2 regions of the Roseateles sp. DAIF2 genome follow, and region 2 is predicted to be linked to the other one. Evidence: riboswitches for the same ligand, from Rfam matches in the RefSeq annotation. Region 2 holds a riboswitch; the other holds the start of a gene.
What was found. Region 2 has a riboswitch for ZMP and ZTP ahead of glyA (serine hydroxymethyltransferase). Riboswitches for the same ligand answer to the same signal wherever they lie in the genome.
Positions count from the first base shown of each region.

Region 1: it holds a riboswitch for ZMP and ZTP, as region 2 does, so the genes downstream of both, folB (dihydroneopterin aldolase) here and glyA (serine hydroxymethyltransferase) in region 2, are expected to answer to the same signal.

Region 1 is NZ_CP049919.1:5,736,763-5,751,609, reverse strand. Features, by position in the region: gene G8A07_RS26480 (LuxR C-terminal-related transcriptional regulator) at 1-93, opposite strand, end outside; gene G8A07_RS26475 (MBL fold metallo-hydrolase) at 231-872, opposite strand; ZMP/ZTP riboswitch at 895-975, shown strand; gene folB (dihydroneopterin aldolase) at 1,017-1,388, shown strand; gene G8A07_RS26465 (TIGR03571 family LLM class oxidoreductase) at 1,407-2,360, opposite strand; gene G8A07_RS26460 (AraC family transcriptional regulator) at 2,441-3,265, shown strand; gene G8A07_RS26455 (DMT family transporter) at 3,337-4,275, shown strand; gene G8A07_RS26450 (MFS transporter) at 4,388-5,974, shown strand; gene G8A07_RS26445 (helix-turn-helix transcriptional regulator) at 6,045-6,368, shown strand; gene G8A07_RS26440 (arsenate reductase ArsC) at 6,388-6,888, shown strand; gene arsB (ACR3 family arsenite efflux transporter) at 6,908-7,978, shown strand; gene G8A07_RS26430 (MarR family winged helix-turn-helix transcriptional regulator) at 8,085-8,585, shown strand; gene arsN2 (arsenic resistance N-acetyltransferase ArsN2) at 8,582-10,345, shown strand; gene G8A07_RS26420 (hypothetical protein) at 10,353-10,736, opposite strand; gene G8A07_RS26415 (efflux RND transporter permease subunit) at 10,777-13,899, opposite strand; gene G8A07_RS26410 (efflux RND transporter periplasmic adaptor subunit) at 13,917-14,847, opposite strand, start outside.
Region 2 is NZ_CP049919.1:2,968,133-2,982,979, forward strand. Features, by position in the region: gene tolR (protein TolR) at 1-161, opposite strand, end outside; gene tolQ (protein TolQ) at 163-861, opposite strand; gene ybgC (tol-pal system-associated acyl-CoA thioesterase) at 858-1,295, opposite strand; gene G8A07_RS13540 (pyridoxal phosphate-dependent aminotransferase) at 1,292-2,488, opposite strand; gene nusB (transcription antitermination factor NusB) at 2,491-2,976, opposite strand; gene ribH (6,7-dimethyl-8-ribityllumazine synthase) at 2,991-3,455, opposite strand; gene ribBA (bifunctional 3,4-dihydroxy-2-butanone-4-phosphate synthase/GTP cyclohydrolase II) at 3,475-4,572, opposite strand; gene ribD (bifunctional diaminohydroxyphosphoribosylaminopyrimidine deaminase/5-amino-6-(5-phosphoribosylamino)uracil reductase RibD) at 4,593-5,684, opposite strand; gene G8A07_RS13565 (prepilin-type N-terminal cleavage/methylation domain-containing protein) at 5,762-6,925, opposite strand; gene G8A07_RS13570 (PilX N-terminal domain-containing pilus assembly protein) at 6,922-8,205, opposite strand; gene G8A07_RS13575 (PilW family protein) at 8,202-8,873, opposite strand; gene G8A07_RS13580 (type IV pilin protein) at 8,909-9,349, opposite strand; gene G8A07_RS13585 (GspH/FimT family pseudopilin) at 9,359-9,916, opposite strand; gene nrdR (transcriptional regulator NrdR) at 9,996-10,439, opposite strand; gene glyA (serine hydroxymethyltransferase) at 10,460-11,710, opposite strand; ZMP/ZTP riboswitch at 11,776-11,912, opposite strand; gene G8A07_RS13600 (lytic transglycosylase domain-containing protein) at 11,969-12,817, opposite strand; gene ubiD (4-hydroxy-3-polyprenylbenzoate decarboxylase) at 13,086-14,636, shown strand.

The DNA of each region.
Region 1 (14,847 bases), 2.8 Mb from region 2:
CACCAGCCCCAGCCAATGGCTGCTCAGTGAGGCCGCGGCGCGGCGTTCGCGGCGGAATTCGGGGCTCGGCGAGGCGGTGGCGATGTCCATCATGATGGGCTCCCTGTGCGGTGGTGAGGACGGAAGTAACAAACCGTACTGTCACCAAGCATAGGGAGACGCCCCGCGCGGCGGCGGTGAATCTTGCGGGCGGCTTTTGTGAAGAATTCACCTTGCCGCCCGGGCGCGGCTCAGGTATTGCGCAGGTAGGGGTTGCTGCGCCGCTCGCGGCCGAAGCTGCTCTCCGGGCCATGGCCGGGGATGAAGACCGTCTCGTCGCCCATCGGCCAGAGCCGCTCGGTGATCGAGGCGATCAGGGTCGCATGGTCGCCGCCGGGGAAATCGGTGCGGCCGATGCTGCCGGCGAACAGTACGTCGCCGACGAAGCAGCGCTGCGCCGCGGCCGAGTGGAACACCACATGGCCCGGCGTGTGGCCGGGGCAATGGCGCACGGCCAGGGTCTCGTGGCCGATCTGCAGCGTGTCGCCGTCCTGCAGCCAGCGCGTCGGCGTGAAGCCCTCGGCCGGCGGGAAGCGGAACATCGCGCTCTGCTGCGGCAGGCCGTCGATCCAGAACTGGTCGCCCGGGTGCGGGCCGATGATCGGCAGGCCCTGCTCGCGCGCCAGCTGGCCGGCGCCGCCGGCATGGTCGATATGGGCATGGGTCAGCCAGATCGCCTTCAGTGCCAGCCCCTGCTCGGCGACGGCGGCCAGCAGGCGCGGCAGCTCGCCGCCGGGATCGACCACCGCGGCGTCCAGGGTCTGGTCGCACCACAGCAGGGAGCAGTTCTGGGCGAAGGGCGTGACGGGGAGGGTGAGGTAGCGCAGGCTCATGGCCGGCGACTGTACGATGCCGGCCGGATCGCATGACTGGCGACGCGAGGTGGAGCCCCACCGTGGAGTGCGATCCCGGCCGCCGCTCGCCTGGGCATCACGATCACCCCACTCACATCTTTGCCAAGCAGGGAGCGGCACGGCATGCGCACATCGATCTCGATCCAGGGTCTGCAACTATTCGGTCATCACGGCCTGTACGAGGAGGAGCGCCGGCTGGGGCAGCGTTTCCTGTTCGACGTCCGCTGCCATCTCGCCGAGGTCCGGTCGCACCGCGACGACCGGCTCGAGCGCTCGATCGGCTACGACCGGCTGGCCGACGATGTCGCCCGGATCTCCGGCGCCCGCAAGTTCCAGACGGTCGAGGCGCTGGCGGAGGACATCGCGCGCGGCCTGCTCGGCGCCTATCCGCCGATCGCCAGCGTCGAGGTCGGCGTCAGCAAGGCCTGCCCGCCGATGGCCCATGTGCTGCAGGCGGCCCGGGTGGAGATCGCGATGTCGCGCGACGAACTCTGATGGCGAGCCTCCGCTGCCTCAGCCTTGCGTGTGGAACTCCGGCAGCAGTTCGCGGGCGAGCTCCTCCAGCTGCTCGGCCAGCGGGCGGCCGTCGTCCTGCAGGCCCAGCGCGACATGGTGGGTGCCGCCGGCGCGCATCTCGCGCAGGATCGCGGCCAGGCCCAGCCGGCCGGTGGCATAGCCCAGCGGGATCGGGCGGGCCGGGGCCCGCGGGTCGGCGTCCAGCTCCAGCCGCATCGCGGTGCCGAAGGCGCGGAACTCGCCCGGCGCGGCGCGCTCCACCGCGCTGCGCCACAGCCGATGGCGGGCCTGCTGGTCCTGCGGCTCGCGGTGGTAGGTGATCCAGCCGCCGGCGTTGCGCGCGATCCAGTCCACGCTCTGCCCGCCCGAGCCGACGGCCAGCAGCGGCAGCGGCCCCGGCAGGGCCGGCAGCAGCGAGAAGCTGCCGGTGTCGCCGTCCGGCGCCGGCAGGTCCGGCACGACGCGCGCGGGTTGCTCGGCGACCGCCGCGGCCACGGTCGCCCAATGTCGGCGGAACAGCTCGCGCCGCTCCTCGCCGTTCCGGCCGAAGGCCGCGTATTCCTGCGGCCGGTCGCCGGAGCCCAGGCCCAGGATGAAGCGCTCGCGCGACAGCAGCTGGGTCGAGATGGCGCCCTTGGCGATGTGCAGCGGGTGGCGCAGGGGCAGCACGATGGCGCCGCTGATCAGCGCGATGCGCTCGGTCTGGCCGGCCAGCGCGCCCAGCAGCACCCAGGGATCCAGATGCCCGACCGGATCGGCATAGCCGGCGCTGTTCAGCGGCACATCGCGCACCCACAGCGCGGCATAGCCGAGCCGGTCGGCCAGCCGGGCCAGCGCCAACTGCTCATGGAAATCCGCCACCGTCCGGCCGCGGCCGAGCAGCGGCAGGGACAGGCCGATCGAGAGCTGCCCCTCCCTGAAAACCCGCGCGAAGGTGTTGTGGCTGGTCATGATGGTGTGCTGCTCGCCCATAGCTGCCCAGCTGGGGGCGTTGCGCCGCGCTTCAACGGCCCGGCGATACTGCGCGCACCATGCCCGCTACCGCCGCCCTCCATCGCGCCCAGGTGTTCGCCACACCCTGGTCCGGCGTGTTCGGCACCTGGATCGAGAGCGGGCGCAGCTTCGGCCGCCATTGGCATGAGGTGTTCGGCCTGGGCCTGGTGCTGCAGGGCGCGCAGGCCTCGGCCAGCGGGCGCGGGCCGGTCGAGGCCTTCGCGGGCGACCTGATCACCAGCAATCCGGGCGAGCTGCATGACGGCCGGCCGCTGGGCGGCGATGCGCGGCGTTGGGCCATGCTCTATCTGGAGCCGGCGCTCTTGCCCGACCAGGCGCTGACCCAGCCGGTGATCCGCGACGCACGCCTGGCGCAGACCCTGCGCCTGCTGTTCGCGCAGCTGCGGGCCTGGCAGGCGGGCGGTGAAAACGATGCCGCGCGCCTGGCCTGCGACGAGACCTTCGCGGCGGCGCTGGGCCTGCTGGGCGATGCCTATTCGACCGCGCCGCTGGCGCCGCCGACGCAGGGGCCGGTGCCGGCCGCGTTGCGGCTGGTGCATGAGCGCCTGGCCGATGCGGCGGAGCTGGCGGCGCCGGGGCTGGACGAGCTGGCCGCGCTGGCCGGGCTCAGCAAGTACCAGCTGCTGCGCCGCTTCGAGCAGCGCTACGGCCTGCCGCCCCATGCCTGGCTGCTGCAGCGCCGCGCCGAGCGGGCGCGCGGACTGATCGGCGCCGGCAGCGCGCTGGCCGAGGCCGCGGCGGCGGCCGGCTTTGCCGACCAGAGCCACATGACGCGGGTGTTCACGCGCCAGTTCGGCTTCACGCCCGGTGCCTGGCGGCGCGCGGTGGCCGGGCCGCAATAACGTTCAAGACCCGCCGGGGCGGCGTGCCCAGACTGCGGCTTTTCTTTCCTTCCCGGATGGATCGAGCCGTGATGACGAAGCGCATGTCGGAATCGTTGAAGGGCCAGCTGCTGTGCAGCCTGGCGATGGTGCTGGTCGGCAGCACGGTGGTGGTCAGCAAGATCATCGGCCAGGGCGTCGAGCCCTTCCTGGCCACGGCGCTGCGCCATGCGGCCGCGCTGCCCCTGCTGGGTCTGCTGTGGTGGTGGCAGCGCACGCCGCTGCCGCGCCTGGACCGGCATGACCTGCTGCTGCTGGTATTGCAGGCGGCGGCGGGCAGCGTCGGCTACACGGTGCTGCTGATCCTGAGCGTGGGCTGGGCCAGCGCGGCCGATGCCGGCGTCGTGGCCGGCACCCTGCCGGCGATGGCGGCGCTGTTCGCGCTGCTGTTCCTGGGCGAACGCCCGGGCGCGCGGCTGCTGGGCTCGCTGGCGCTGGCGACCCTGGGCGTGATGGCGCTGGCCTTTGCGCCGGACAGCGCCGCGGCCAAACCCACCCGGCTGCTGGGCATCGCCGCGGTGCTGGCGGCGATCGCCTGCGAGGCGCTGTTCATCCTCGGCAACAAGCGCCTGCGCCGGCCGCTGCCGCCGCTGCCGATGTCGACCCTGATGTGCGCCGGCGGGCTGCTGCTGTCGGCGCTGCCGGCCTGGTGGCGCAGCGAGGGCGCGCTGCCGCGGCTGGAGCCGGCGGCGCTGCTGGGCATCCTGTACTACGCCTGGGTGCCGACGGTCGGCGGCTTCCTGCTCTGGTATGCCGGCAGCGCCCGCACCAGTGGCAGCCGCGCCGCGCTGGCCACGGTCTGGCTGCCGGTGGCGGCGCTGGGGCTGTCGATGCTGGTGCTGGGCGAGCCGGTCGGGCCGGCGCAGGGCATCGGCCTGTTGTGCGTGCTGGGGGGCTTGGTGCTGGCGGCGCTGCCGGGGCGGCAGGAGCCGGCGGCGGCCCCGCGGCGCGAGGTGCTGCCAAGCTCCTGACAGGATTGGGCCGGAGGCGCGCGATACTGTTTTTCCAGACAGTTGATGCAGGCGTTGTCGATCCGCGGACCCGGTGTTCGTCGTGCTTGGGTAACGCCAGGGAGCTTCACCAATGACGACCGCTATCACCCCCGACAACAATCTCGCCGAGGCCGTGCCGGCCAAGGCCACCCGCCGCGAATGGATCGGCCTGGCCGTGATCGCCTTGCCCTGCCTGGTCTATGCGATGGACCTGACGGTGCTGAACCTGGCGGTGCCGGCGCTCAGCACCGCACTGAAGCCCAGCGCCTCCGAGCTGCTGTGGATCATCGACATCTACGGCTTTCTCGTCGCCGGCTTCCTGATCACGATGGGCACCCTGGGCGACCGCATCGGCCGGCGCCGCCTGCTGCTGATCGGCGCGGCCTTCTTTGCCGTCGCGTCGGTCTTCGCGGCCTTTGCCCAGAGCGCGGCGCAGCTGATCGCGCTGCGCGCGCTGCTCGGCATCGCCGGCGCGACCCTGGCGCCGTCCACCCTGTCGCTGATCCGGAACATGTTCCATGACGAGCGCGAGCGCCAGTTCGCGATCGGCATCTGGATCACCGCCTTCTCGGTCGGCAGCGCGGTCGGCCCGCTGGTCGGCGGCCTGCTGCTGCAGTATTTCTGGTGGGGCTCGGTGTTCCTGCCGGCGGTGCCGGTGATGGCGCTGCTGCTGCTGGTCGGCCGGCGCCTGCTGCCCGAGTACCGCGACGAGAACGCCGGCCGCATCGACCCGGCCAGCGTGGCGCTGTCGCTGGCGGCGGTGCTGACCCTGATCTATGCGCTGAAGGCGATGGCCGAATATGGCCCCAGCCCGCTGCGCTTCGGCCTGCTGCTGCTGGGGCTGGCGATCGGCGCGCTGTTCCTGCGCCGCCAGGGCCGGCTCGACTACCCGCTGCTGGACCTGAAGCTGTTCCGCCTGCCGACCTTCCGCGCGGCGATCGCGGCCTATGGCCTGTCCTGCCTGGCGATGTTCGGCGTCTACATCTTCATCGCCCAGTTCCTGCAGCTGGTGCTGGCCCTGACGCCGCTGCAGGCGGGCTGGGCCACCGTGCCCTGGGCGCTGGGCTTCGTGGTCGGCTCGATGGTGGTCGCCCCCAAGCTGGCGCAGCGCTACAACCCCGGCGCGGTGCTGGTCTGGGGCCTGGCCGCCGCGGCCGTCGGCATGGCGCTGATGCTGCTGGTGGGCGACAACGGCACCTCGGCGCTGGCCCTGCTGATCGCCGGCATGGTGATCATCAGCCTGGGCATGGCGCCGGTATTCGCGATCGGCACCGAACTGATCATCACCTCGGCGCCGCCGGAACGCGCCGGCGCGGCCTCGGCGATCGCCGAGACCAGCTCCGAGTTCTGCGGCGCGCTGGGCATCGCGCTGTTCGGCAGCCTGGGCACGCTGATCTACCGCCACCAGCTGAGCGCGGCCTGGGGTGCCGAGCTGCCGGCCGAGGCCCTGGCGACCCTGGGCGGCGCGCTGTCCAGCGCCCGCGCGCTGCCGCCGGACCAGGGCCAGATCCTGCTGGCCCAGGCCCGCATCGCCTTTACCGACGCGCTGCAGTTCACCGCGCTGTGCGGCGCGGCCCTGGTGATGATGGCCAGCGTGCTGGCGGCGAAGCTGCTGCGCAGCGGCGGCGGCAAGGGCGAGCCGTCGCAGTCCGGCGACGAGGCGGCGCGATCGGCCTGAGTCCGGAGGAGCCCGCCGGCAGGTTCCGGCGGGCTTGTATTAAATTCCATATTTCAACTATGATGGAAATATGGAAGAAAACGATGTCGTCAAATCCCTGGCCGCGCTGGCCCAGCCCGCGCGGCTGCGGATATTCCGCACCCTGGTGGTGGCCGGCCCGCTGGGCCTGACACCCGGCGCGCTGGCCGAGGCGCTGGAGCTGGCCGGCTCGACCCTGTCCTTCCACCTGAAGGAACTGCTGAACGCCGGCCTGGTGAGCCAGCAGCGCGAGGGGCGCCAGCTGATCTACCGCGCCGAGTTCGCGCGCATGAACGCGCTGCTGGGCTTCCTGACCCAGAACTGCTGCCAGGGCGCGGATTGCGCCGTGCCGGCCCGTTCCTCCTCCTGCTGCTGAGCCGACCCGGAGCCCCGCGATGTTCCACGTCCTGATCCTGTGCACCCACAACTCGGCCCGCAGCGTGCTGGCCGAGGGCATGCTGAACCATTGGGCCGCGCGGCTCGGCCGGCCGGTGCGCGCGCACAGCGCCGGCAGTGCGCCGAGCGGCCGCATCAACCCCTTCGCGCTGGAGGCGCTGCGCAACGTCGGCGTCGATACCGCGGACTTTCGCAGCAAGAGCTGGGACGAGTTCACGGCGCCCGAGGCACCGCCGCTGTCCCTGGTCATCACCGTCTGCGACAGCGCGGCGGCCGAGCAATGCCCGGTGTTCTTTGGTGGCCAGGGCCAGCCGCTGAAGCTGCACTGGGGCTATCCCGACCCCTCCGACGCCGAGGGCGGCGACGCGGGCAAGCGCCGTGCCTTCGAGCTGACGCGCCAGGCCATCGGCTATCGCATGCTGCAGCTGCTTGCCCTGCCGCTGGAACAGATGGACAAGGCGGCGCTGCAGGCCGCGCTGCTTGAGATCGGCCGCCGTTGATATGAGCTCCACCCTCCCCATGAATCCGTCGCCGCAGTCCGATGCGCCCGCGCCGATGAGCGTCTTCGAGCGCTACCTGAGCCTCTGGGTGTTCCTGTGCATCGTCGCGGGCATCCTGCTCGGGCAGTGGATGCCGGAGCTCTTCCATGCCATCGGTCGCATGGAGTACGCCCGGGTCAATCTCCCGGTGGGCCTGCTGATCTGGGTGATGATCATCCCGATGCTGCTGAAGGTGGACTTCGGCGCGCTGCACCAGGTCGGGCGGCATTGGCGCGGCATCGGTATCACGCTGTTCATCAACTGGGCCGTCAAGCCCTTCTCGATGGCCCTGCTGGGCTGGCTGTTCCTGCGCCAGCTGTTCGCGCCCTGGCTGCCGGCCGGACAGATCGACGGCTATGTCGCCGGCCTGATCCTGCTGGCCGCCGCGCCCTGCACGGCGATGGTCTTCGTCTGGAGCCGGCTGACCAGGGGCGACGCGCTGTTCACGCTGTCCCAGGTGGCGCTGAACGACGCCATCATGGTGTTCGCCTTCGCGCCCATCGTGGCGCTGCTGCTGGGCATGTCATCGATCATCGTGCCCTGGAGCACCCTGATCACCTCGGTGCTGCTCTACATCGTGATCCCGGTGATCCTGGCCCAGCTGTGGCGCAGGGCGCTGCTCAAGCGCGGGCAGGCTGCCTTCGATACGGCGCTGGCCAGGATCGGGCCCTGGTCCATCGCCGCGCTGCTGGCCACGCTGGTGCTGCTGTTTGCCTTCCAGGGCGAGGCGATCCTGCAGCAGCCGCTGGTGATCGCGCTGCTCGCCGTGCCGATCCTGATCCAGGTCTTCTTCAATGCGGGCCTGGCCTATTGGCTGAACCGTCGCGCCGGCGAGTCGCACAGCGTGGCCTGCCCCTCGGCCCTGATCGGCGCGTCGAACTTCTTCGAGCTGGCCGTCGCCGCCGCGATCAGCCTGTTCGGTTTCCATTCCGGCGCCGCCCTGGCCACCGTGGTGGGTGTGCTGATCGAGGTGCCGGTGATGCTGTTGGTGGTGCGCTGGGTCAATGCCAGCAAGGGCTGGTACGAGGCGGGCGCCGCGCGTCGCGCCTGACGCCGAGGCCGGCCGCGTGCCGGCTTTGTTTGGTCTAGATAGATGCTATTAACAACTAATAAGTTGAGACCTAAGATGCGTCGAATTGGTTGCTATCCACAACTTCATGAGCCAAGCGAACAAGCCCTCCCTGCCGGCCGGCGAACTGCTGCGCGAGGTGGCGCGGCTGTACAGCCGCGCGCAACGCGTCGTGGCCGACTGCTGCGAGAACACCACGCCGACCCAGTGCCACATCCTCACCGAGCTGGCCCGCGCCGAGGCGCCGCTGCCGCTGTCGGAGCTGGGCGCGCGGCTGCTGCTGGAGAAGAGCTGGGTCAGCCGGGCCGTGGAGGGGCTGGCGGGCAAGGGCCTGGTCCTGAAGACCGACAACCCTGCCGACGCGCGCAGCTGGCTGGTGGGGCTGAGCCCGGCTGGCGCGGCACGGGTTAGCCGGCTCAACAACCTGCTGGACGGCCATGCGGCGCAGCTGCTGGCCACCCTCCATCCCGCGCAGCGCGAGCAGATCGAAGCCTCGCTGCTGCTGCTGCTCAAGACCCTGCGCGCCGACCCCAGTGCCACCTGCTGCCTGCCGGCCGGCGAACGATCCAAGGACGCAAACACATCATGACGACGATCCCCGCGCTGTCCCTGCGCCAAGCCGGCCCGGCCGACTGGAGCGCCATCGAGACCCTGCTGCTGGCCCATGGGCTGCCGACCCAGGGCGCCCGCGAGCACCTCGCCCATTTCCTGCTGGCCCATCAGGGCGGCGAGCTGGTCGCCTGCGCCGGCATCGAGCGCTATGGCGACCTGGGCCTGCTGCGCTCGGTCGCGGTGGCACCGGGCCTGCTGCGCCAGGGCATCGGCGGCAGCCTGCTCGCCACTCTGCTGACGCAGGCGCGCCGGCGCGGCCTGCACCGGCTCTACCTGCTGACCACGACGGCTGCCGCCTATTTCGAGCGCCTGGGCTTTCAGCGCCTGCCGCGCGCCGACCTGCCCGCCGCGCTGCAGGCCTCGGCCGAGCTGCGCGGCGCCTGCCCGGCCTCGGCCACCGCGATGGCGCTGAGCCTGATCGAGGCCGGTTCGATGGACGATAAACTGCCGGTGGCGGTGCTGGGTGCCGGCCCGGTCGGCCTGGCCGCCGCGGCCCATCTGCTGGAGCGCGGCCTGCGGCCCCTGATCCTGGAGGCCGGCAGCTCGGTCGGTGCGCATCTGCTGGACTACGGCCATGTGCGCCTGTTCTCGCCCTGGCGCTTCAATCTGGACGCCGCGATGGCGCGCCAGCTGCGCGCCGCGGGCGGCTGGCAGGCGCCGCCCGAGGAGGCGCTGCCGCTGGCGCGCGAGGTGGTGGAGCAGGTGCTGCGGCCCTATGCCGCGCTGCCGGCGGTGGCCGCGGCGCTGCGGCTCTCGACCCGGGTCACCGCGATCAGCCGCGAGGGCTTCGACAAGGTCAAGACCGCCGGCCGCGAGCAGGCGCCCTTCCTGATCCGCGCCCGGCAGGCGGACGGCGGCGAGATCGAGCTGCGCGCCCGCGCGGTGATCGACGCCACCGGCACCTGGGGCCAGCCGAATCCGGCCGGCGCCAACGGGCTGCCGGCACCCGGCGAGTCCGCACTGGCCGCGCGGCGCATCGCCTACGGCATTCCCGATGTGCTGGGCGCGGCGCGCGAGCGCTATGCGGGGCGCCGCACCCTGGTGGTGGGGGCGGGCCATTCGGCCGCCAATGTGCTGCTGGACCTGGCCACCCTGGCCGAGCAGGTGCCGGGCACCCGGCTGGCCTGGGCCACACGCAGCCCCGCGCCCGAGCGCGCTTTCGGCGGCGGCGCGCGCGACGCGCTGCCGGCGCGGGGCCGCCTGGGCTCGGCGCTGCGCGCCCTGCGCCGCGACGGCCGACTGGAGTTCTTCGGCGGCCTGCGCATCACCGCGCTGCGCGAGGCGGCGGACGGAAGCATGACGGTGCAGGGGCAAGATCTGACCCTGGACGGATTCGACCAGTTGATCGTCGCCACCGGCCAGCGACCCGACCTGGGCCTGACGCGCGAGCTGCGCCTGAAGCTCGATCCCTGGCTGGAGTCGACCGAGGCGCTGGGGCCGCTGATCGATCCCAATCTGCACAGCTGCGGCACGGTGCGCCCGCATGGCCACCGCGAGCTGGCGCATCCGGAGCCGGGCTTCTACACCCTGGGGGTCAAGAGCTATGGCCGCGCGCCGACCTTTCTGATGGCGACCGGCTTCGAGCAGGCACGCTCGGTGGCCGCGGCGCTGGCCGGCGATCTGGCGGCGGCCGACCGGGTCGAACTGGAGCTGCCGCAGACCGGGGTCTGCGGCATCGGCATCCCGGTGCAGCCGGCGGCGGGCGCCGCGGCGACGCGCAGCGCCTGCTGCGGCTGAGCCGGGCTTACTTCAGCGCGAAGCGCACATTGACCGGCTTCTTGCCGGCCAGCTGCACCAGCGCGACCACCTTGGTGCCGGCGCCGACCTTGAAGGCGCCCTTGGCTTCCAGCCGCTCGGTACCGGCCGGGCTCAGGCTGGCCTCGCTCTTCTCGGTGCCGTTGAGCAGGGTCAGCTTGGCGCTGGCACCAGCCAGCGCGGCGGGCTTGCCATGGTCGCGCACATAGAGCGCGAGCTGGTCGGCCTTAGCGACCAGCTCGAAGTCCAGATCGCTGGCCTCGGCGACCACGCCGCCATGCAGGGGCTTATGCTCATGATGGTGTTCGCCGGCGGCGAAGGCGGTGCCCGCGGCGAAGGCCAGCAGGGCGCTGGACAGCAGTTGCTTGATCATCGTTCTCTCTCCTTGGTTTGTTGGCAAAAGTAGGCAGGGATCAGAAGGCCTCGGCCTGGCCGTTGTTGGCCAACTGCTCGGCGGCGCGGCGGCCGAACAGCTTGAACATCACCGGGGTCAGGAAGGTATCGAGCAGGGTGGCGCTGACCAGGCCCGAGAAGATCACCACCGCCACCGGATGCAGGATCTCGGTGCCGGGGCGCTCGGCCTCGAACAGCAGCGGCGCCAGCGCGAAGGCGGTCACCAGCGCGGTCATCAGCACCGGCGAGAGCCGCTCCAGCGAGCCGCGCAGGATCAGCGGCACGCCGAAGCTCTCGCCCTCGAAGCGCATCAGGTTGATGTAGTGGCTGACCTTCAGGATGCCGTTGCGCACCGAGATGCCGGCCAGGGTGATGAAGCCCACCAGCGCGGCCACCGACAGCGGCTGGCCCGACAGCGCCAGGCCCAGCACCGCGCCGACCAGGGCCAGCGGGATGTTGGCCATGATCAGGAGGGCCAGCGCGCTGCTGCGGTAGCGGCTGTACAGCACGACGAACATCAGGCCCAGCGAGACGATCGACAGCAGGCCGACCAGGCGCGAGGCCTCCTCCTGCGCCTGGAACTGGCCGCCCAGGGTGATGAAGTAGCCCTCGGGCAGGGTGGTCTGGTCGACCACCGCGCGGATGTCGGCCACCACGTCGGACAGCGGCCGGCCCTGCGCATTGGCCGACAACACGATGCGGCGGCGGCCGTCGTCGCGGCTGATCTGGTTCGGGCCGTCGCTCTCCTCGATGCTGGCCAGCTTGGAAAGCGGCACGCGGCCCAGCGGCGTGTCGATCAGCACATTGGCCAGCCCCTGCGCCGAGCGGGCCTGCTCGGGCAGGCGCATCACCAGCGCGAAGCGCCGGCCGTTGCCCTCGTTGATCTGCGCCAGCTTCTCGCCCTCGACCAGGCTCTGCAGTTCGGCCAGCAGCTGCGGCGCCGGCAGGCCGTAGCGCGCCAGCGCCTCGGCGTCGACCCGCACCTTGACCTGCGGCGCCAGCACCTGCTTCTCGATCTCCAGGTCGGCAAGACCCGGCACCGCGGCCAGGCGCGCGCGCAGCGCATCGGCCTGGCCGCGCAACTGGTCGAGGTCCTCGCCGAAGATGCGGATCGCGATCTGCGAGCGCACGCCGGACAGCATGTGGTCGATGCGATGCGAGATCGGCTGGCCGATCGCGATCGCGGCCGGCAGATTGACCAGGCGCGTGCGGATGTCGGCCTGGATCTCGTCCATCGAGCGCGTCAGCTCGCCCGCCGGCTTCAGGCCCACGTCCAGCTCGCTGACATGCACGCCCTCGGCATGCTCGTCCAGCTCGGCGCGGCCGCTGCGCCGGCCCACATGGGTGACCTCGGGCACCTGGGCCACCAGGATCTCGGCCTGGCGCGCCAGCGCCGAGCTCTCGGCCAGGGTGACGCCGGGGTTCAGGCGCATGCCGATCAGCAGCGTCCCTTCGTTGAAGGGCGGCAGGAAGGTGGTCGGGAAGAAGGGCACGGCCGTGGCCGCCACCAGCACCGCCACGCCGCCGGCCGCCAGCGCCGCCTTCGGGCGCTCCAGCACCTTCTGTAAGGCTTTGCGGTAATGCGTCTTCAGCCAGGCCAGCAGCTTCGTGTCGCCATGGTCGAGCGACTTCATGCGCGGCAGCAGGTACAGGCTCAGCACCGGCGTCACCGTCACCGAGACCAGCAGGCTGGCCAGGGTCGAGACGATGAAGGCGATGCCCAGCGGCACGAACAGCCGCCCCTCCATGCCCGGCAGCGCGAACAGCGGCACGAACACCAGCACGATGATCACGGTGGCGTAGAGGATGGCCGAGCGCACCTCCATCGTCGCCTGCGCCACCACCTCCAGCGGATGTAGGCGGTGCTCCGGATGCTTGGCGCGGTCCTCCTTCAGGCGCCGCATCACGTTCTCGATGCCGACCACTGCGTCGTCGACCAGGCCGCCGATCGCGATCGCCAGGCCGCCCAGGGTCATGGTGTTGATCGACATGCCGAACCAGCGGAACACCAGCGCGGTGACGAAGATCGACACTGGAATGGCGACCAGCGCGATCAGGGTGCTGCGCAGATTGCCAAGGAACAGCAGCAGGATCAGCGCGACGAAGCCGGCCGCGGCGATCAGCTTGCCCTGCAGGGTGCCGATCGAGGACTCGATGAAGCTGGCCTGGCGGAAGGTCACGCGCGGCGCCTCCATGCCGGCCGGCAGCGAGCGCTGCAGGCCCGCCAGCGCGGCCTCGATGTTCTTGGTCAGCGCGATGGTGTCGGCGGTCGGCTGCTTCTGGATGCCCAGAATCACCGCCGGCTTGCCCTCGAAGCCGGCATCGCCGCGCTTCGGTGCAGGCGCGAAGCGCACCTCGGCCAGCTGGCGCAGCAGCAGCGGCTGGCCGTTGCGCGCGCCCAGCGCCAGGTTCTGCAGGTCCTGCAGCGCCGAGCTCTGGCCCAGGTGGCGGATCAGGTATTCACGCCCGTTCAGCTCCAGGAAGCCGCCGGAGCTGTTCGAGGCATAGCCCTTCAGCGCCGCCTCCATCTGCTCCATCGTGATGCCCAGCTCGGCCATGCGCGCGGTATCGGGCAAGACCTGGAACTGACGCACCTCGCCGCCGATCGGGATCACCTGCGCGACGCCGGGCACGGCCATCAGCCGCGGGCGCAGCACCCAGTCCGCGTATTCGCGCACCGCCATCGCCGAGGTCTTCTGCGTGTCGACCGGGATCGCGATCTGCATGATCTCGCCCATGATGGAGCTGATCGGCCCCATGCGCGGGATCACGCCGGCCGGCAGGCCCTCCTCCATCGCCGCGAGCCGCTCCGACACCATCTGGCGGGCGCGGAAGATCTCGGTGCTCCAGTCGAAGGTGACGTAGACGAAGCTCAGGCCCGCGCTGGAGGTGGAGCGCACCGTCTCCACGCCCGGCAGGCCGTTCATCGTCGTTTCCAGCGGGAAGGTGATCAGCTGCTCCACCTCCTCGGCGGCCATGCCGCCGGCCTCGGTCATCAGGGTGACCGTGGGCTTGTTGAGGTCGGGGAACACATCGACCGGCGTGCGCGTCAAGGTGAACAGGCCATAGGCCATCAGCACCGCACCGCCGATCAGCACCAGCAGCCGATTCGCCAGGCTGCTGTCGAGTAGCCACTTGAACATGATTGGCTACCTTTCCATCAACGGATCTGGTTGACCAGGACCGCGCCCTGGACCACCACGCGCTCGCCGGCCTGCAGACCCTGCGTCACCGCGACCCGCGCGCCGTCCAGCGGCTGCACCGTCACGACCCGCGGCTCGAAGCGCTCGGCCGCGGTCTTGACCCAGACGATGGGCTGGTTGGCCGGGTTCTTCTGCAGCGCCGCGCTGGCCAGCGCCACGCCCTGCACCTGGCTCCTGGTCTGCACCACGACCTGCAGTGGCTGCCCCACGGCGAGGCCGGCAAGACCCGGCCCCTCGCCCTTGAACAGCAGCGGCAGGGCCTGGTCGCGCAGCGAGCGCGCCGCGCCGACCAGGCGCAGCGGCACCGCGGCCGAGCCGACCGCCACATGGGCCTGGGCCACATCGGCCGCCAGCGCCGCGTCGAAGGCCAGGGCCTCGACCTGCAGGCGCGCCGGATCGACGATCTCGAACACCAGCTCGCGCGCATCGACCACCTGGCCGGCGACCGCATGGGCCGCCGCGATCACGCCGCTGGCCGGGGCCAGCAGGGCCTCGCGGCCCGACAGGCCGCCGCCGACCGCGGCGACGCGCTCGGTGAGGCTGGACAGCTCGCTCTCCAGCGCCTCGATCTCCTTGCGCGGCACGCTGTCGGCCAGCTCCTTCAGGCGCGCCAGGCGCTTCTCGGCCAGCGCGCGCGCGGCGCGCAGCTCGGCCAGTTGCGCAGCCTGGGCGGAACGCTCCAGGCTGCCGGCGGCCGGCACCACATAGGCCAGCAGCTCGCCCTTGCGCACCGCCTGGCCCAGGCTCGGCAGGCCGCGCGGGCCCGCCTCCAATCGGCCGGCCTGCATCGGCTGCACCTTGCCGCCGGCGTTCGGGTCCATCAGCACTTTGCCGTTCAGGGTCAGCGCGCGCGGCAGGGCCTGCGGCTCGGCCGGCAGGGTGCGCAGG
Region 2 (14,847 bases):
CTCTTGCCCACGCTGGGCAGGTCCACCAGGCCGGTCGTGATCAGCGGCGCGCTGACCATGAAGATGATCAGGAGCACCAGCATCACGTCGATGAAGGGCACCATATTGATCTCGTTGATCGTGCGGCGGCGGCTGCCGCTGCGGGAGCTCATCGCCGGCATGTCAGTCGGCCCCGTGATGCGCGCCGGAGGGTGTACCGGCATTGCGCTGCAGGATGTTGGAGAACTCCTCGATGAAGGTCTCCATCGTGATCGCGCTGCGGTCGATCTGGCGGGCGAAGCGGTTGTAGGCCAGCACCGCGGGGATCGCGGCGAACAGGCCGATCGCGGTGGCGACCAGGGCCTCGGCGATGCCGGGAGCCACGGTGGCCAGGGTCACCTGCTGCAGGTTCGACAGGCCGACGAAGGCGTGCATGATGCCCCAGATGGTGCCGAACAGGCCCACATAGGGCGAGACCGAGCCGACCGAGGCCAGGAAGGAGAGGTGCGACTCCATCGCGTCCAGCTCGCGCTGGAAGCTGGCGCGCATCGCGCGGCGGGCGCCGTCCAGCAGCGCGCTGGCCTCGGTGACGCGGCGCTCGCGCAGCTTCAGGAACTCGCGCATGCCGGCCGCGAAGATGCGCTCCAGCGGGGCGCCGCCCTGCTTGCCGTTGACGCTGTTGTAGAGCTCGTTGAGGTTCTTGCCGGACCAGAACTCCGACTCGAAGGACTCGTTGCTGGCCTTGACCTTGGAGAGTGCGAAGAACTTGCCGAAGATCACGCTCCAGCTGGCCAGCGACATGGCGAGCAGGCCGGCGATCACCAGTTGCACGGCCAGGCTGGCGTGCATGATCAGGCTGACGATGGAAAGGTCTTGATTCATTCTGGGATGGGGGCGGGCAGGGTGGAAGCGGCGGCGTCCAGCGCCTGCAGGATCGAAACGGGAATGCGGGTGGGTTTGAAGGTGCGGCTGTCGACGCAGCCGATGCGGATCTCGCCCTCGGCCAGCAGCGCGCCGTCGCTCGCGCGGCGCGCCTGCTGGAACAGCGTCATGCTGACACGGCCGCGCTCGGTCAGGCGCACCGAGACCTGTAAAAAATCGTCAAGCCGGGCCGGGCTCAGGTAGCGCACCGTGGTGCCGCCGACGATGAACATCGCACCGCCCTCGACGCGCAGGCGCTCCTGCTCGAAGCCCAGGGCGCGCAGCCACTCGGTTCGGGCGCGCTCGAAGAACTTCAGGTAGTTGGCATAGAAGACGACGCCGCCGGCATCGGTGTCTTCCCAATAGACCCGCAGGCCATGCTCGAAATCAATCATGCTCTTGTCGTATGCAGGGCCTGGCCCAGCCGGGCCATCGCTTCCTGCAGGTCTTCCAGGCTGCTGGCGAAGGACAGGCGCACCCAGCGCTCGCTGCCCAGCTTGCCGAAATCCTTGCCCGGGGTCAGGGCGATATGGGCCTTGGCCATCATCTCGAAGCAGAAGTCCCAGCTGCTGTCCGAGAAGGCTGAGACATCGAACCAGACATAGAAGGCGCCGTCCGGCACGACCGGCACGGTGAAGCCCAGCTGCTGCAGCGCCGGCACGATGAAGTCGCGCCGCGCGCGGAACTCGGCGCGGCGGCGCTCGTACTCGGCCAGCTGCTCCGGCGCGAAGCAGGCCAGCGCCGCATGCTGGGCCACGCTGGAGGGGCAGATGAAGAGGTTCTGCGCCAGCTTTTCGATCGGCTGCACCAGGGCCGGCGGCAGCACCAGCCAGCCCAGGCGCCAGCCGGTCATGCCGAAATACTTGGAGAAGCTGTTGACCGAGATCACATCCTCACCCAGCGCCAGGGCGCTGTGGCCGAAATGCTCCTCGTAGCTGAGGCCCAGGTAGATCTCGTCGACGATCGTGACGCCGCCGCGGGCGCGCACGGCCTCGACGATCGCGCGCATCTCGTCCGGCTCGATCGAGGTGCCGGTCGGGTTGCTGGGCGAGGCCAGCAGCACGCCGCGGGTCCGGGCGTCCCAGGCCGCCTCGATCTGCGCGGCCGAGGGCTGGAAGCGCTGCTCCGGCCCGGCCGGCAGCAGCACGGCCTCGGCATCCGCGGCCGCGACGAAATGGCGGTTGCAGGGATAGCAGGGATCGGGCATCAGCACCCGGTCGCCGCGCTCGAACAGGGCCAGGCAGGCCAGCTGCAGCGCGGCCGAGGCGCCGGCGGTGATGACGATGCGCTCCGGCGCGATGTCGGTCAGGCCGAAATGCGCGCCGTACCAGCGGGCAATCGCCTCGCGCAGCGCCGGCAGGCCGGTGGCGGGCGTGTACTGGGTGCGGCCGGCCTCGATGCAGGCGCGGGCCGCGGCCTGCACCGCCGGCGGGGCGGAGAAGTCCGGCTCGCCGATGTTCAGGTAGATCATGCGCCGGCCGCCCTGGGCCGGATCGCAGGCCGGGCTGCGCGCGATCTCCGCCGCGGCCTTGGCGCATTCCATCACATAGAAGGGCTCGATCTGCTCGAGCCGCTGGGCCAGCTTCATGTTCAGCGGCGTAGGGCCTTCACCTCGGTCGGACGCAGGTCCTCGGCCGCGCGGTCCAGCACGCCGTTGACATACTTGTGGCCGTCGGTGCCGCCGAAGCTCTTGGCCAGCTCGACCGCCTCGTTGATCGCCACCTTGTAGGGGATGTCGATGCAGTGCTTGAGCTCGTAGGCGCCGATCATCAGCACCGCATGCTCGATCGGCGACAGCTCGGTGGTCTTGCGGTCGACATGGCGGGCCAGCACCGCGTCCAGGTCGGCGGCCTCCTGCATGCAGCCATGCAGCAGCGCGTCGTAATGGGCCTTGTCGGCCTTGCCGAAGCCATCCTGCTCGCGCATATGGGCGTCGATCGCGCCGGCATCCTCGCCGGCCAGCAGCCATTGGTACAGGCCCTGCAGCGCGGCCTCGCGGGCGCGGCGGCGGGCGGATTTCGCGGGAGCGCGCTTGGCGGCGGGCTTGGGGCTGGGGGTCTTTTTATCGTCGGCCATGATGGGGTAGGGGTTCAGCGCAGCGTGTCCAGCAGATTGGCCATCTCGACCGCCACCTTGGCGGCGTCGCGGCCCTTTTCCTCGGCGCGGGCCCAGGCCTGGGTCTCGTTCTCGACCGTCAGGATCGCGTTGGCCACCGGGATCTGGTAGTCCATCGAGACGCGGGTGACGCCCGCGCCGCTCTCGTTGGCGACCAGCTCGAAGTGGTAAGTCTCGCCGCGGATGATGCAGCCCAGCGCGATCAACGCGTCGAAGTTCTCGCTCTCGGCCATCACCTGCAGGGCCACCGGCACCTCCAGCGCACCGGGCACGGTGACATGACGGATCTGCTCATCGGTGACGCCCAGGGTCTTCAGCTCGGCCAGGCAGTTCGTGGCCAGCGCGGAGGTGAGGGCATCGTTGAAGCGGGCCTGCACGATGCCAATGCGCAGGTCTTGGCCGTTCAGATCGACGGCCTGGCCTTTGTCGGCTGCTTGCATGAAAGAGGATCCTTTGGAATTAACAGGGGTTGCCGGAGGCGACGAAACCGGTCACCTCGAGGCCGTAGCCGGTCATGCTGGGCATGCGGCGCGGGCTGCCGAGCAGCTTCATGCGGTGCACGCCGAGCTCGCGCAGGATCTGCGCGCCGACGCCATAAGTACGCAGGTCCATCGTGCTGCGCGGCGGCGCGGCGCTGGGCTGCTGCAGGCGCGCCAGCAGACCCTCGGCCTCCTCGCCGCAGTTCAGCAGCACGGCGACGCCGCGGCCGGCGCGCTGGATCTCGGCCAGCGCGGCGGGCAGGGGCCAGGAATGGCTGCAGGGGCCGGTCTCCAGCAGGTCGAGCACCGACAGCGGCTCGTGCACGCGCACCGGCACCTCGTCGGCCGCGCTCCACTGGCCCAGGCTCAGCGCCAGGTGCACCGCACCGCTGCGGTCGCGGAACACATCGGCCTGGAACTCGCCCTGCGCGGTCTGCAGCGGACGCTGCGTGACGCGGGTGATGATGGATTCGTTGCGGCTGCGGTACTCGATCAGGTCGGCGATGGTGCCGATCTTCAGGCCATGCTCCTGGGCGAACAGCTCCAGGTCCGGCAGTCGGGCCATCGTGCCGTCGTCCTTCATGATCTCGCAGATCACCGAGGCGGGACTCAGGCCGGCCATCTGGGCCAGGTCGCAGCCGGCCTCGGTATGGCCAGCGCGCATCAGCACGCCGCCGTCCTGGGCTTGCAGCGGGAAGATATGGCCGGGCTGCACCAGGTCGGCGGCCTCGGCATGGCGGGCCACCGCGGCCTGCACGGTGCGGGCGCGGTCGGCGGCCGAGATGCCGGTGGTGACGCCGGTGGCGGCCTCGATCGACACGGTGAAGGCCGTGCCATGCTTGGTGCCGTTGCGGGTGGCCATCGGCGGCAGCTGCAGGCGTTCGCAGCGCTCGCGGGTCAGGGTCAGGCAGATCAGGCCGCGGCCGAACCTGGCCATGAAGTTGATCGCCTCGGGCGTCACATGGTCGGCCGCCAGCACGAGGTCGCCCTCGTTTTCGCGATCTTCTTCGTCGACCAGAATGACCATGCGGCCGGCCGCCAGTTCGGCGACCAGCTCGGGAACGGGTGAAATGGGCATAGGGGCGAATTGTAGGGGGCTTAAGGCGCTTCAGGCCTGGGCATCACCGGGCGGGCGATCAGGCGCAGGTCGGCGCCGACCGGGTCGACCGACCGCCAGTTCAGCTCCAGGGCCTCGCCCAGGCTGGCCAGCGGGCCGAAGGCGGCGATCTCGCGGCCCTGGCCCAGCAGCTTGGGCGCCAGATAGATCAGGAATTCGTCCACCAGGCCGGCACGCAGCAGCGAGCCGTTGAGCTTGTGGCCGGCCTCGACATGCAGCTCGTTGACACCGCGCGCGCCCAGATCGGCCAGCAGCGCCGCCAGGTCCACCTTGCCGCCGGGGCCGGGCTTGAAGGCGATCTCGGCGCCGGTGTCGGCCAGCGCGCGAGCGCGCGCGGCGTCCTCGACCGCGGCATAGATCAGCGCCCGGCCGGGCGGCTGCAGGATGCGGGCGGCCGGCGAGGTCTCCAGGCGCGAGTCGACGATCACGCGCAGCGGCTGCAGCGCGGTCTCGACGAAGCGCACGTCCAGGCGCGGGTCGTCGTCGCGCACGGTGCCGATGCCGGTCAGGATCGCGTTGGCGCGCTTGCGAAAGACATGGCCGTCGCGGCGCGCCGCCTCGCCGGTGATCCACTGGCTCTGGCCATCGGGCAGGGCGGTCCGGCCGTCCAGCGAGGCCGCGGCCTTCAGTCGCACGAAGGGCCGGCCGCGCTGCATGCGCGAGAAGAAGCCGATATTGAGCTCGCGCGCCTCCTCGGCCAGCAGGCCCAGCTCGGCGGCGATGCCGGCGGCCCGCAGCCGGGCCATGCCCTGACCGGCCACCAGCGGGTTCGGATCGCCCACCGCGGCGACCACGCGGGCCAGGCCGGCCGCGACCAGCGCGTCGCAGCAGGGCGGGGTGCGGCCATGGTGGGAGCAGGGCTCCAGGGTTACATAGGCGGTGGCGCCGCGCACCTCGTGACCGCGCGCCTGGGCATCGCGCAGCGCCATGACCTCGGCATGGGCCTGGCCGGCCGGCTGGGTATGACCGGCGCCGAGCAGCCGGCCGTCCGCCGCGAGGATCACGCAGCCGACGCGCGGATTGGGATCGGACAGGCCGATGGCCTGGGTCGCCAGCGCCAGGGCTTGGCGCATCGCGGCTTCGTCTTGGGGGGAGATGGAGGCGGAAGAAGGGGCGGGCATGGCGGCAGTCTAGCCGGCGCTCCTGTCCCTTATCTTGGGTCGGGCTGATGCTCGACGGTCGCGCTGTCGAAGAAATGGCCCAGCCCGGGATCGACGCGATGGCCGATCGGGCAGGCCTGCTCGGCGCGGATCACCAGGAAGTTCTGGCGCGTCAGCGGGCCGTCGACCTTGAGGTAGTCCAGCGGGTGCTCGGCATTGCCGATCTTCTGTTCCTTGTCGCCGTCATAGTTGGCGCTGTAGCGGCAGACCCGGTAACCGCCCACACCCAGCGGCAGATCCAGCAGCACCAGGCGGGCATCCCAGCTCGGCGTGCTGCGCAGCAGCGGATGGACGATGCAGTAGAAGCGCACGCCCTCGGTCCGGGTCGGATCGGCGGCGGCCGGCGCGTTGTCGAAGCATTGATGGGGCGGGGCTGCCGATGCGGTGCCGGCGGGCATCAGGCCCAGGTTCAGCGGCAGAGCCGGATCGAGCGGCGCTTCGGGGTCGGGCCGGTCGCCGGTCGAGAAACGCACGAAGCCGGACAGCAGCATCGCGTTGACCTCGGTATTGCACTGGGCCGCGACGTCGGCCGCCGTCGGCGCGGCGCCCAACAGCGCGCTGCAGACCCGCACGATCGCGCCGCTGCGGTTGTCGAACACCCAGGCGATGCCGCCGGACGACGGTCTCAGCAGGCTGCGGCCGTCGCCCAGGTCGCCGGCCTCGGCCGGGATCGCCGGATGGCGCCCCAGCGGGCGGCGCACCGGGGCACCGTCCGGAGGCACCGCCAGCGCGCCGGCCAGGCGCGGATCGCTGCGGGCGATGAAGCTGTCGAAGCGCAGCTCGCTGGTCTGGCCGGTCCGGTCCTGCCAGCTGACGGTCACCTTGACCGCGCTGCCGCCGCCGTCGGGGCTGGCATCCACCCGACGCGCGATCCGGTAGCTGGTGTTGGACTTGCCGTCGCCGGCCGCGGTGGGTTCGAGCGCGAGGAGCTGAGCGAAGGCCTGCGCCGGGTCATCGGCCACCACATCCGCAAACTGCAAGCCGCGCAAGGTCTCGAGATCCTGCTGAGCCAGGCGTACGGCCTCGCTGCGCTGACGGGCCAGGTCGGCGCCCAGCCGCAGTCGGCCCTGCAGGCCGCCCAGCGCCACCATGCCGAAGGCCATGATCAGCAGCGCGACCAGCGCCTCGACGAGCGTGATGCCGCGCTGCTTCATGGTTGGACCGCATCCATCCAGCTGCCCGGCACCCGCACGAAGCTGCCGCGCTGATTGCTGAGCATCTGGATCAGGCCGGCGTGATAGTCGATGTCCACCAGGCCAGCGGCCGTGACCTTGCCTTCGCTGAGCAGGGCGCCGGTCAGCCGGGCCGGCTGGCCGCTCCCATTGCTCCAGTTCGCGTCGCCGCGCACATAGACGAGGCCGTTGAGTCGCATCGGTCCGTCGAGGCTCAGCGCGCCGTTGACGACCAGCAGCACCGGCCGTTCGAGCGTGCCCAGCTCGATATTGCTGGCGATCCTGGCCCCACCCTCGACCCAGAGCAGGTCCGCGCCGCGGCCGTGAGCCTCGACCAGGGCCGTGCCGCAGTCGCCAGCGGCGCAGCCCACGCCGCGCATCGCGGGTTGCTGGCTGTAGGTGGCCGCGCTCATGCCGAAGAACAGCCGGAACATGTCCTCGGGGCTGCCGCGGGTCAAGGTGCTGTCGCCGCGCACCAGGGCGCTGCCGGGCGGTGTGCCGGGCGTGCTGCTCGAGCGTGCCAGCGAGCCGCTGTACTCGGTCGCGCCGATCTGCATCAGCAAGCCGCCCTGACGGGGATCGGTGTTGTGCAGGCCCAGGCCCGCGGCGCCGAGGTCGACCGTGTCGCGTGCGGTCAGCGGGCCGGCCGGTGGCGTCTTCAGCGCGCTGACCAGCGCCGCATGGAACTGCAGGGTGTTCTGCGCCAGGTCGACACGGTCGGTGGCCGCGTTGCGGCACTGGCCCAGCGCGCCGGTGCAACCCTGCACCAGCACGCGGACCACACCGGGCCGCGCCAGCTCGCCGAAGCGGACGCCGAACATCGGCTGCAGCGCGCTGGCCTCTCCAGGTTCCGACAGATCGACCGCGCCGTTGGACGGGCATTGGCAGACCCAGCCCGACTCGGCCTTGCGCTGGCAGGCGCTGACCGCCGCGCGCTCCGCCACCGCGAGATGACGCGTGATGCGGCGGTCCTCGGCGATGTTCAGGTAGCGCTCGCGAAAGCTCTTGCCGGCGCCGCTGCTGCCGGCACAGGCGCCATCGATGAAACCGCCGTTCAGCAGGCCAAGCGCCCATTCGGCGCCGGCTTCCGCGGTCTCGAGGGCAAGCGCTGCGCGGTAGTGGTTGCCCGAGATGCGTTGTTCGAAGACCAGGTTGCGATTGGTGTAGGCCGCGACCAGCGCGATCAGGAAGAACAGCACCATCACGACGACGATCGTGGCGGCGCCGCGCTGGTGCCGGCGCGGGATCAGTATGGAACTCATGTGCCGCAACTCCCTTCGATGGCGTCGTTGCGCAGGCGGGCGCTGAGATTGACGCTGCGCACGACCGCCTTGTCATGGGCGGCCTGGCCCTCGATGCGCAGGCTGACATCGCGCACCAATTGGCGTGGCGGGCAGTCGGCGGCCGCGGCCGGGCAGGGCTGCAGGCAGAACTCCTCCAGGGACAGGTCTTGCGTGTTGATGCGCACCTGGAAGTCGGTGACCTTCAAGGTCTGCGGGTCGGTCAGTGGCTGCCAGGTGCCGCCCTGGTTGAACTGCAGCACGCCGGTTTGCAGCCGGTAGCCGAAGCGCTCGTTGGCGTCGACCTGGTTGTTCTCCGTCGTCACCCGGTCCGGTCGGGCGCTGGAGTAGCTGTAGTTGACCTCGCCGCCTTCGCGCGCGACGGACAGGACCTGGGCATAGGGGTTGGCGGTCGTCGCCGAAGCGCCGCTGGCCCAGACCGCTTCCTCGGCCCGGCCCCGGTAGCCGGCGCGGCGCAGGTCGCGCAGCATCAGATCGGCCGCGGCGCGCAGGTCCTGCTGGATCTGGGTTTCCAGCATCAGGCGGCGATGCTCGCCGATCTGTCCGACCATCATCACCGAGGCGCCGGCCACGACGATCAGCCCGACGGTGAGGCCCACCATCAGCTCCACCAGGCCCAGACCGCGCACTGAGGCTCGGCTTCGAGGGGCGCGGCGTGCGGCTCTCATCGGGCCCAGCACTCGGTGGTGGGGGTGCCGGCGGCATTGCTGCCGCCGTACTGCACCTGACCGCGTTCCGCGACCACGGTGATGGCGGCGCAGGACCGATCCTGCGCCTGCACGCGGCGCTCGACCGGCGTGGCCGTGATCGTGTAGCCGCTGTGGCTGACCTCGCTGAGCCGGATCTGGTAGTAGCCCGCGGGCGATTCGGCCGAGCGGATGCCCAGCGAGTCCAATGTGTCGGCATAGCTGGCCTGGTTGGTGCGCCAGCGCTCCTGGGCCTGCTGCACTGTGGTCAGCGCCGCGATCGCATCGGCGCGGCGGCCCTTCTGCACCATGCGCTGGTAGGAGGGCAGGGTCAACGCGGCCAGGATGCTGGCGATGACGACGGCCAGCATCACCTCGATCAAGGTGAAGCCCTGGCGATGTGGGGTGGCGATGTTCATGGCCAGGCCTCAGGTCGCGCAGCGCGGCAGGCCGCCGACGCTGCCATTGGGCGAGCAGCTGCGCACCCGGCCGGCGATGCTGACGACATGGCGGATCGACTGGCCGTTGCTGGCCACGATGTCGATGCTTCCGGTGGAGGTGACCGCGCCCTGGCGCGGCTGGAAGCTCAGGTTCGCCACATTGGCGCTGATGCTGGCCTCCAGGCTGGCGGGCAGCCATTGCAGCTTGAGCAGCAGGGCCGGATCGCTGCAGACGGCCTGGCCGGCATCGCTGCAGCGGCAATCGCCGGAGCTGCCGCCATGGATCACATAGCAGCTGCCCAGGGCATGGCGGCTGAAGCGGAAATGCACGCTGTCCGAACGCCGCACCGCATCGCTGCGGGCCTGCTGCAGATCGGTCATCAGCGTGTGGGCGATCTGCTGCAACCGCTGGCCCTGCATGAGCCGCTGCATCGCGGGCAGGGCGGTGGCCAGCAGGATGCCCAGGATCAGGCAGACAACGCAGCTCTCGACCAGGCTGAGGCCGCGTTGCGGGAGCGAGGGATGAGGGCTGGGGCGACTGAGCATGAACCCAATCTAGAAGGCGCGCTCGGCGCTTTCTTTCCTGCCGTCGGGGGATGCATCCCCCCTTTTCAGAGGGGCTGGATCAGATGTCGCGGATCAGCTGGCGGAACTCGTCGACATCCTCGAAGCTGCGGTAGACCGAGGCAAATCGCACATAGGCGACCTTGTCGATCTTCTTCAGCTCGCGCATCACCAGCTCGCCGAGCTTGGTGGAGGGCAGCTCGCGCGCGCCGCTGGTCAGCAGCTTTTCCTCGATGCGGGCCAGGGCCGCATCGATCAGTTCGATGCTCACCGGCCGCTTGCGCAGCGCCAGCTGCATCGAGGCGCGCAGCTTGCTCGGGTCGAAGTCGGCCCGGGTGCCGTCCTTCTTTACCACCGCGGGCAGCGCGATCTCGGCTCGCTCGTAGGTGGTGAAGCGCTTGTCGCAGCCCAGGCAGCGCCGCCGGCGCCGCACCACATCGCCCTCATCCGACTCCCGGGTCTCGACGACCTGGGTCTCGGTATGGGTACAGAAGGGGCAGCGCATCGGCGGGCTTCGGGCGCGGCTTAGCGGTAGACCGGGAAGTCGCGGGTCAGGGCCGCGACCTTCTCGCGCACCGCGGCCAGGTTGGCCTCGTCATGCGGCTTGTCCAGCACATCGGCGATCAGGTGGGCGGTGGCGCGCACCTGCTCTTCCTTGAAGCCGCGCGTGGTCATCGCCGGGGTCCCTAAGCGGATGCCGCTGGTGACCATCGGCTTTTGCGGGTCGTTCGGGATGCCGTTCTTGTTGCAGGTCATGTGGGCGGCGCCCAGGATGGCCTCGGCTTCCTTGCCGGTCAGACCCTTGGGGCGCAGGTCGACCAGCATCACATGGCTCTCGGTGCCACCGGAGACGATGCGCAGGCCGCGCTCGATCAGGGTCTCGGCCAGCACCTTGGCGTTCTTGACCACCTGTTCCTGGTAGGCCTTGAACTCAGGCGACAGCGCTTCCTTGAAGGCCACGGCCTTGCCGGCGATGACATGCATCAGCGGGCCGCCCTGGATGCCCGGGAAGATGGCCGAATTGATCTTCTTGGCGATCTCTTCGCTATTGGTCAGGATGATGCCGCCGCGCGGGCCGCGCAGGCTCTTGTGGGTGGTGGAGGTCACCACGTCGGCATGCGGCACCGGGTTCGGGTAGGCGCCCGCGGCGATCAGGCCGGCGTAATGCGCCATGTCGACCATGAAGTAGGCGCCGATCTCCTTGGCGATCTTGCCGAAGCGCTCGAAGTCGATGCGCAGGCTGTAGGCCGAGGCGCCGGCGATGATCAGCTTGGGCTTCTTCTCGCGGGCCAGGGCTTCCATCGCGTCGTAGTCGATCTCTTCCTTGGCGTTCAGGCCATAGGAGATCACGTTGAACCACTTGCCGCTCATGTTCAGCGCCATGCCGTGGGTCAGGTGACCGCCTTCGGACAGGCTCATGCCCATGATGGTGTCGCCCGGCTGCAGCAGCGCGAAGAACACGCCCTGGTTGGCCTGCGAGCCGGAGTTGGGCTGCACATTGGCAAAGTTGGCGCCGTAGAGCTGCTTCAGGCGGTCGATCGCCAGCTGCTCCACCACGTCGACATATTCGCAGCCGCCGTAGTAGCGCTTGCCGGGGTAGCCCTCGGCGTACTTGTTGGTCAGCTGGCTGCCCTGCGCCTGCATCACGGCCGGCGAGGTGTAGTTCTCCGAGGCGATCAGCTCAATGTGATCTTCCTGGCGACGGTTTTCGTTTTGGACGGCGGCCCAGAGTTCGGGGTCGACGTTGGCGAGGGTCGATTGGCTGCGATCAAACATGATGGTGGTGGGTCATGGTGAGGGTTGGGCCCGAGACGATCCGCCGCGACACATCGCGACAGGTGCTGGGCTGCCCAGGCGAACGGCTGATGTCGGCCGGGCCCGGGCCCTGAACCGTTCGCGCTCCCCGGTGGTCCACCACCTCGGGCCGTCGGCCGGTTGATGCCGTCCGCAGCCTTGATCGCCAGTTGCGCGAAGGCCCCAGTGTAGCGGACACCGGGGCCTTCTCGGAGAGAGAAAAATGTGCGGTTCGCGCGCTCAGTTCAGCAGGGCCACGCGCTCCGGATCCGGCGTCGCGGCCGGGGCCGACGCGGCGGCCTCGCGCACCGGGCGGGCGGGCGGGGTGTAGGCGCGGCCGGCGATCACCGACTTCATCTGCTCATGCTCGGCCAGCACGCGGTTGGCGTAGCCGGCATCGTCGGGCAGGTTGGCGGCGCCGACGTAGTAGCGCAGGCCGTCCTCCAGGCTGCCGGCGCGCTGGATGCACTCCTTCAGCACCTGCACGCCGACGCGCAGATTGGTGATCGGGTCGAAGGCGGCCAGGTTGCCGCCGAAGGCCTCGTACTTGTCGTCATGCACGCGGGTCATCACCTGCATCAGGCCCTGGGCGCCGACGGAGCTCTGCGCGAAGGGGTTGAAGCCGGACTCGATCGCCATGATGGCTAGGATCAGGGTCGGCTCGACGCGGGCGCGCTGGCCCACGGTCCAGGCTTCCTGCACCAGGCGGCTGATCGGCTCGGGCGCAACCTTGTAGCGGCGCGACAGCCACATCGCGACGGCGGCCTGCTGGCGCGGCAGATCCTTGGGATCGGCCGCGGTGGCACGCACCAGCGCTTCGGGCTCGGACAGGCCGGCCAGCGTGTTGCCGGAAGCCTCGGCGCGGGCCTCCTGGCGGGCGGTCAGCCAGCCGAAGGCCTCGGTTTCCAGCTTGTGGCGGAGATCCGCCTGGCTGCTGAACATCAGCAGCACAGCCACAACGGCCAGACCCAGCAGGGCCAGGGTGTTGTGGCTGACCACCAGCAGGCCTTGGCCGATGTCCTTGACGAACAAGGTAGCGGCCGCGGCGGCACCGCGGGTGAGGGATACGAAATCACGACGCGCTGTCATGCGACTCCTTTCTTCTCCGCCCTGTCATCGGGCCCGTTCCTGGTGGAGCAGGGCCTGCCGACATGGCAGTGATAATGGGCCGGCACATCTCGGATCCAGCCAAGCGACAAGCTTGGCGAGACCCGGGCCGGGTCCATCGGCAGCGGGGCGTCATCACCGTCCCAAGGCGACGACGCGGGTTAACCCTGAAGGCTTCAGGGCAGGCGGATTCTAAAGACCAAAAATAACCCGTCAAGCTTATAAGGCCAAGTTAAAATTACTTACAGTTATGAAGTACCGTGATCTTCGCGACTTTCTGCACAATTTGGAGGGGATGGGAGAGCTGCGGCGCGTTTCCGAGCCGGTATCCCCCCTACTTGAGGTGACGGCCCTCAGCGACCGGGTTTTGCGTGCCGGCGGCCCCGCGCTGCTGATCGAAAAACCGACCGGCCACAGCATGCCGGCCCTGACCAATCTGTTCGGCACCACCCGTCGCGTGGCGCTGGGCATGGGGGCCGAGAACCTGCAGGAGTTGCGTGACGTGGGTCATGTGCTGGCCAGCCTGAAGGAGCCCGAGCCGCCCAAGGGGCTGAAGGACGCCGGCCGCCTGCTGCAGATGGCCAAGGCCCTCTGGGACATGAAGCCCAGCCGGGTGCGCGAGGCGGCCTGCCAGCAGCAGATCCTGGAAGGCGCCGAGGTCAACCTGAAGCGCCTGCCGATCCAGACCTGCTGGCCCGGCGATGCCGGCCCGCTGATCACCTGGGGCCTGGTCGTGACCCGCGGCCCGCAGGGCGTGGCCCAGCCGCGCCGGCGCCAGAACCTGGGCATCTACCGCCAACAGCTGATCGGCCGGCGCCAGCTGATCATGCGCTGGCTGGCTCACCGCGGCGGCGCGCTGGACTTCCGCGACTTCGCGCTGGCCAATCCCGGCCAAGCCTTCCCGATCGCGGTGGCGCTGGGCGCCGACCCGGCCACGATCCTGGGCGCGGTGACGCCGGTGCCGGACAGCCTATCCGAGTACCAGTTCGCCGGCCTGCTGCGCGGCTCGCGCACCGAGGTGGTGGACAGCGGCGTCGGCGAGCCGGGCCATCCGCTGCAGGTGCCGGCCAGCGCCGAGATCGTGCTGGAAGGCCATATCCCGGTGGCGGAGCCGGGCTACAGCGCCGTCAGCGAGGACGGCGTGCCGCTGAAGGAGAAGGGCGGTTATCTGCACGCGCTGGAGGGGCCCTATGGCGACCACACCGGCTACTACAACGAGCAGGACTGGTTCCCGGTCTTCGAGGTCAAGCGCCTGACCCGGCGCAGCGATGCGATCTATCACAGCACCTACACCGGCAAGCCGCCCGATGAGCCCGCCATCCTGGGCGAGGCGCTGAACGAGGTGTTCGTGCCCATTCTGCAAAAGCAGTTCTCCGAGATCGTCGACTTCTATCTGCCGCCCGAGGGCTGCAGCTACCGGATGGCGGTGATCTCGATCAGGAAGGCCTACCCCGGCCATGCCAAGCGCCTGATGTTCGGGCTGTGGAGCTTTCTGCGCCAGTTCATGTACACCAAGTTCATCGTGGTGGTGGACGAGGACGTGAACATCCGCGACTGGAAGGAGGTGGTCTGGGCCATCACCACCCGCATGGACCCGGTGCGCGACACCACCCTGGTCGAGAACACGCCGATCGACTACCTGGACTTTGCCTCGCCGGTCAGCGGCCTGGGCGGCAAGATGGGACTGGACGCGACCAACAAATGGCCCGGCGAGACCCCGCGCGAATGGGGCCGCACGATCACGATGACGCCCGAGGTCTCGACACGCATGGAGGATCTGTACCGGCGCCTCTTCGGCTGAGGGCGGCCGTTTCAACTAGGGTTCGCCCAGGCTTGAACGCCCGTGGACGCTGGCCTACTGTTGTATGGCCTGCCAAGCAGGTCAAACCTCTGGCGCAGTCTCTGCGCGCCAGGAGCCCTGTAGCAGATGGCTGCAGAGCCCCAATGGTGGCGTAAGCCACCCGCCCCTCCCGGCCCCAGGCTTGGGAGGGGTTTGTCGTTTCTGGAGGCTG